2 regions of the Mycobacterium sp. TY815 genome follow, and region 2 is predicted to be linked to the other one. Evidence: riboswitches for the same ligand, from Rfam matches in the RefSeq annotation. Region 2 holds a riboswitch; the other holds the start of a gene.
What was found. A riboswitch is a leader RNA that binds a small molecule or an ion and turns the genes downstream of it on or off. The one in region 2 is predicted to bind magnesium.
Positions count from the first base shown of each region.

Region 1: another riboswitch for magnesium. It lies ahead of QXK92_RS06655 (Rv1535 family protein); the one in region 2 lies ahead of QXK92_RS04660 (PPE family protein).

Region 1 covers NZ_JAUFRX010000001.1:1,614,787-1,618,198, forward strand. The annotation lists gene ileS (isoleucine--tRNA ligase) at 1-1,035, opposite strand, end outside; gene QXK92_RS06655 (Rv1535 family protein) at 1,506-1,736, opposite strand; M-box (ykoK) riboswitch at 2,010-2,179, opposite strand; gene QXK92_RS06660 (nitronate monooxygenase family protein) at 2,355-3,412, opposite strand, start outside.
Region 2 covers NZ_JAUFRX010000001.1:1,084,714-1,088,125, reverse strand. The annotation lists gene QXK92_RS04665 (PPE family protein) at 1-1,058, shown strand, start outside; M-box (ykoK) riboswitch at 1,191-1,362, shown strand; gene QXK92_RS04660 (PPE family protein) at 1,727-2,926, shown strand.

The sequences.
Region 1 (3,412 bases), 530 kb from region 2:
CACCAGCCCGGTGCCGTCCTCCGTGGTGACGAAGTCGGCGGACAACACCTGAAAGGCCTTGGGCGAGTCCAGGAAATAGGCGAACGGCGGTAGGTACCGGGTGCCCAACAACTCGGCGCCGTGATAGGTGCCGAGAACTTCGGGGTCCTCCCCGAGTTCGCGGGAATATGCGGCCAGCCGCGCCTCGGCCAGGATGAAGCGCCGTTCGCCGGACTGCACCTGGACGTAGCTCACGTCGGGATTGACCGCGACGGCGAGGTTCGACGGCAGGGTCCACGGCGTCGTCGTCCAGATCAGCAGGTAGGCACCGTCCAGTCCATTTTGTGAGTCGCCACCCACGACCTTGAACCCGACCGTGAGGGCGGGGTCCTGGCGGCTCTGATAGACGTCGTCGTCCATCCGCAGTTCGTGATTGGACAACGGGGTCTCGTCACGCCAGCAGTACGGCAACACCCGGTAGCCCTCGTAGGCCAGGCCCTTGTCCCACAGCTGTTTGAAGGCCCAGATCACCGACTCCATGTAGCTGGGATCGAGTGTCTTGTAGTCGTTGTCGAAATCGACCCAGCGCGCCTGGCGGGTCACATACTGCTGCCACTCGTCGGTGTAGCGCAGTACTGAGGCACGGCAGGCATCGTTGAAGGCGGCGATGCCCATCGAGTCGATCTGGGACTTGTCGGTGATGCCCAGTTGCCGCTCGACTTCCAGCTCGGCAGGCAGACCATGTGTGTCCCAGCCGAATCGGCGTTCCACCTTGTTTCCGCGCATGGTGCGATAGCGCGGCACGATGTCTTTGACGTAGCCGGTCAGCAGGTGCCCGTAGTGCGGCAGGCCGTTGGCGAACGGCGGGCCGTCGTAGAAAACATACTCCGGAGCGCCGTCGCGGCGGGCGATGCTGGCCCGGAACGTGTCGTCCCGGAACCAGTAATCGAGCACCTCGAGTTCGAGCGCCGGGAAATCCGGCGCGCCGCTGGCCAGCTTGGGGTAGGCCGTACGGCCGGCTTCGAGTTCAGCCTCGAATTCAGCTTCGTCGCTCACGTGGGTCGTCTCCGGTGCCTCGAGATCTTCAGGCACGGGGACGACGGGCGCGCTGGTGCGCGAACGCCGCGGTACCACCCCGCTTGCCACGCTGACGCGTGACCACTCGAAAGGCTGTGACGGGCCCGCCCGTTCGGTTCTACTGGGCCGATTGGCTGTTCTTCCGAAAGCTCCCCGGTGATGGCCGGATCGACGCTGGTCTGCCGTTGATTCTAATTGCGATCGCAAACCCGGCGAAGCCGGGTGCCGCGGGTCGCAATCATAACGGTCCAGTGCGATCGCAAACCCGGCGAAGCCGGGTGCCGCGGGTCGCAATCATAACGGTCCAGTGCGATCGCAAACCCGGCGAAGCCGGGTGCCGCGGGTCGCAATCAGAAGACGGGAAGCACTCCAAGGGGCCGGCCCGCCGCAGGACGCTCCTGCGGTCGGCTAGCCCCTTGGAGTGCCGGGTAGCGCACTATCCATGGGCGTCACGCCTGGACTTCGAGAACGCCGATCCGCCACAGCGCGGCGTACATGTGCCGCAGCGGGATGTTCAGCAGGCGGGCGGCGCCGGCCACCAGCGGGTCGCCTCCGGCCGCGAGCACCTGCTCGGTGCGACGGGCTTTCTTCGGCGCCGGAGCGACCGGCAGGTCGCGCACCACGTGCAGCTTGGGCGCAGCGGGAACGGCAACTACTTCGTCATACAGTGCAGCGGTCATGATCGCCTCCTCGGATAAGACGTTGGCAGGTGGAACTCAAAGGAATCTTGGGAAGTCCCGTCCCGCAACGGTTCCGACGTGGAGGCTGTGTGAAGACTCAGCCGAGAACGTCGCGCCGGAGACCGGTCAGGGACGAAACAGCGCCCGGATATCGACCCGGACTGCCACTGGAACTCATGCGTCCCTCACCTCCTCTCGGTCACGACCCACGCGAGTGCTCGCGTGATCTGCTGCGCGCACAAGGAGAACAGAATGCCGGCGATCCGCCGGAAAACCGCACCCCTCTCGTCAGAGCTTTGGCACTACCCGACGTGTCCGGTAACCCGGAAGCCACCTGGGCTCAACCCTTAAGCCGGGAGGAGCTGTCCTGACCCGGGGCGTCTTTCGACGTTCGGGGTCAGTGGCCTGTGTTCGTGTAGCCGCCTCACCTAACGAGGTGCCTGCCTGACCGATAATGCACGACGTACGGGCGCCGGTCAACGCGGCACCCCCGGGTTTCGGGATCTTTATGCTTTCACTACGCACGCCCACAGCTTCCATTCAGCAAAAACGCATCTGAGCTGCGGAAACGAGAAAGCCGCGGGACGATCTCCCAGGTTACGTTTCGGTATGAGTTCGCTATGTCACATCGTTGAGCCGGCCGATGGTGTCGATGTATTCCTCCACCATGTCGAGCACCACCGCGCGGGTCGGACGGACCCGGTCCAGCGAGCCGACCACCTGGCCGACGAAGTACGTCGCCAGCTCGCGCGCTTTCGCCCCGGGATGGGCAGCCGCCTGGTTGATCCGGACCTGAGAGTCGGTGATCAGCGCCGTCTGCAGCGGCATTCCCAACGGGTTGGGGGTGTCGGGGCGTCCCCACTCTTCGGTCCAGGCGGTGCGCAGCATGCGGGCCGGCTTCCCGGTCATGGACCGCGACCGCACGGTGTCCGACGACGTCGCCGCCAGGAACTTGTCCTTCACCACTGGCGCGGTCTCGGCTTCCTCGGTGGTGAGCCATACCGAACCGCACCACACCCCCTCGGCACCCAGGGCCATGGCGGCCGCGATCTGGCGTCCGCGGGCGATCCCACCGGCCGCCAGCACGGGCGTCGGGGCCACCGCGTCCACCACCTCGGGCACCAGCACCATGGTCGCGACCTCACCGGTGTGTCCGCCTGCCTCGGTGCCCTGCGCGACGATCAGGTCGACCCCGGCCGCCGCGTGCCGGCGGGCATGTTCGGTGGTGCCGGCCAGCGCGGCCACCAGGACGTCGTGGCTGTGCGCCCGCTCGACGAGATCGTGCGGCGGCGGACCGAGTGCACTGGCGATCAGCCGTATCTTGTGGGCGAAGGCCACCTCCAGCAGCGGTTCGTAGCCCTTGGGTGAGATGTTGAGCCCACCTCTGATCGTCTGCTCCTGTTCGCCATGTGGCGCAACGCCGTAACGGTTCAGCATCTCCTCGACGAAAGCGCGGTGCTCGGCCGGCAACAGGTCCTGGGCCTGCCGTGAGTTGACGCCACCGGTGTCGGCGCCGACGTATTTCGGCGGTAGCAGCAGATCGACACCGTAGGGCTTGCCGTGCGTCTGCTCCTCGATCCAGGTGAGCTCGCTTTCCAGCCGCTTCGGGCTGTGGGCGGTGGCACCGAGCACCCCGAACCCGCCCGCATTGGTCACTGCGGCCACCACGTCGCGGC
Region 2 (3,412 bases):
ACGAGTCCGTCATTGCGACATTGGTCAGTGAGGGCTGGCTGGGGCCGGCAGCGGAGGCGATGACGGCTGCTGTTGTCCCGTACATGACGTGGATGAGAATGACCGCCGTCCAGGCCGAACAGACGGCCGGTCAGGCGGCCTCCGCCGCCGCGGCATTCGACGCCGCGTTCGCGATGACCGTCCCGCCGGCTGCCGTCGCCGCCAACCGGGCAACACTGCTGATGTTGGTCGCCACGAACTTTCTGGGCATCAACACGCCGGCGATCGCGGCTACTGAGGCCGAATACGCGGAGATGTGGGCCCAGGATGCGACGGCGATGTACGTCTACGCCGCCGATGCGGCGGCGGCCTCGACGCTGACGCCGTTCCGCGAACCGGACCAGACCACCAATCCGGACGGTCTCACAAGTCAGGCGGCGGCTGTCACGCAGGCGTCCGGGTCCGCGACGGGCACGGCCACCCAGTCGGAGCTACCGCAACTGATGTCCGCCGTACCGGCAAGCCTGCAGCAGATGGCATCCCCGGCCGCGGCCTCACCGTTCGACAACATCCCGCAAACCGGTCTGCTGGCCGACATCCTGAACTTCCTGGACGGCAATGACGGCAACCCCTACGGAATCTTCCTGAACTCGAACCTGGTGAACGGGTTCGTGTCAGCCCAATACGTGTCGCCCGTGACCATCTTCCCTGCCACGACCGACGCGCTCGCGGACGTCGAGGCGGTAGCCGAAGGGGCCCCCGATGCCGCGCCCGCTGCCGCCGACGCCGCGTCCGCAGGCCTGACGTCCTCGCAATCGGGCGGGGTGAGCGCAGGAGTCAATCAAGCGTCGTTCGTCGGCCGGCTGTCCGTACCGCCGAGTTGGACCACGGCCGCGGAGGTCGCCGACCGCGTGATCCCAGGCTCCGGTGCGGCGGTCACCGCGGCGCCGGAAGCCGCGGCGGGCATGCCCGGTATGCCCGGCATGCCCGCGCCCGCCACCCACTCCCGCAGCTGGGGCAACGGCCCGCGCTACGGATTCAAGCTGACCATAATGCCGCGTCCGGTGGCGGCAGGCTGAACTGCCGCATCGTACCGACATTTATTGTCACCGTGTCGAACAACAATTTTCGTGGTATCGAATTTCGACACGAAACTGTGAAATGTGGGTCGTGAGTTGACTGTCGACGATTCGAGTGCCACGATGACTTTGCATGCACCTCGCTAGGTGAGGCGTCTGCACGGACATAGGCCACTGACCTCGAACGTCGAAAGACGCCCAGGGTCAGGACAGCTCTTCCCGGCTTAAGGGTTGAGCCCAAGTGGCTTCCGGTTTTGGCCGGATACGCCGTGTGGTGCCAAAGCTCTGTCGAGAGAGGTGCTGGCCCAGCGGTTTTCCGTTGGCCTCATCTCCGTGATGCGTGCGCCCGGCGCCCCCGTGCGCCCCGGCCCGAAGGAGGTGAGAGCGGAGTGAGTCCCGACGATAGTCCGTATCCGAGATCGAAGACCATTTCGTCTCGATCCGGCCCGGCCGCTGATTTCGCAATATGAGTCTATTCGGCCGATAGCGTCCTGCGCGCAATAAATGCGCAGGTGTAATTCGTGTGCACGGAAAACGTCCTGCACGAATTGCGATTAATGCTGCCTGGAATCGGTTTCGTTCCTCCGGGATAACTCCGAGATGTCTGCCGGGCACCACGCGGTCCGCGCGACCGCGATCAGCACTACCTTCAGTCAAGGAGGCGAGCGATGACTGCCGCCCTGGATTTTGCCGCGTTGCCACCCGAGATCAACTCTGCGCGGATGTACACCGGACCTGGCTCCGGCCCGATGCTCGCTGCGGCCTCGGCCTGGAACGGGTTGGCCGCCGAGCTGCGGGCGACCGCCTTGTCGTACGACGCCGTGCTCTCGGCGTTGATTGGCGAGGAGTGGTTCGGTCCCGCGTCGGCCTCCATGGCGGCCGCCGCCATGCCGCACGTGGCCTGGATGAGCGCCACCGCCGCCCAGGCCGAGCAGACCGCGGCACAGGCCGAGGCCGCCGCGAGCGCCTTCGAGGCGGCGTATGCGGCGACCGTGCCCCCGGCGCTCATCACGGCCAATCGCGCACAGCTGGCCGCTCTGGTCGCCACCAACATCCTGGGCCAGAACAGCCCTGCGATAGCGGCAACGGAGGCGCAGTACCTCCAAATGTGGGCCCAGGACGCCGCCGCCATGTACGGCTACGCCGGCTACTCCGCTGTCGCGACCCAGTTGAGCCCGTTCGTGGGGCCCGACGAAATCGCCAATCCCAGCGGCCTGACGGCCCAAGCGGTCGCCGTCAACCAGGCCGGCGGTGCCTCGGCGGCCGGGCAGCAGGGCACTGTGTCGCAACTTTTTTCCGCTGTACCCAACGCACTGCAGGGCCTCTCCGGATCCAACAGCGGCCAAGGACTTTCAGAGATCACGAACTTTCTGCTCACCGGCAACGGACCCGCCAATTGGCAGGACTTCATGACGACGTGGGGACCTAACGCCAACATCTGGAACACGATCACCTCGACCGGCACGTTGACGCCGGGCGCCACGGTCGGAACCCTTTCCAGTTTGTTCGGCGCGCCGGCGATGACGGATGTCGCCGGGGCAGCCCAAGAAGTGTTGCCAGGTGCGCTCGGTTCGACGGCAACGGGTTCACTCGAGTCGGGCGGCGGGCTGCAAGGCTTGGCGGCCGTGGGCAACTCGGGCGTCGTCGGCAAGCTGTCGGTACCGCCAGCCTGGACCTCGGCGGCGCCAGTGACAAGTCCCTTGCACTCGGCGTTGGGCGGTACCCCAATGGTGGCTCCGCCGCCGGCTGGAACACCCGGAATGCCCGGTGTCCCGCTGGGGAATGTGGCCGCACAACCCTACGGCCGCGCCGTCCCGCAATACGGCTTCCGCCCCATAGTGGTCATGAGACCGCCCGCAGCCGGCTGACGCGCGCCGTATTCGCCTGCGAGCTCTGCCCTTTCAGGAAACCTTCAGGAAAGGCGCAGTCTCGTTACAGGTGTAAATGACAATCGTTCCCTAACGTCTTACGTAGGTTGTTCCTGACGTTAGGAGAACTTCTGATGACGGCCGGCACCGCACCAGGCGCTGCGCCCCCTCGCCCCGGGGGCCGTGGCGGCGCCCGGGCCCGGCCGATCCCGAACGGTCCAGGGCACGGTCCGCACTCGCCTCGCTTCGCAGAGATATGTGGTTCGGCATGACATTTGCGCCCTGACGGCGAGATATTCGCGTTGCGATCCGACACCGGATAAATTTCTCGATGATCTGACGTACTTCGGGTATCCCCGAAGGACCTATACGTAGATTTGGGCACAAATTACGGGTATATCGAGATTTGCATTCAGCGTTTTGCTGCTGAGTTCTGTGATGACCTGTGAACTGTTCTATTGCGTTTTATGAGTATTGCTGTGCATC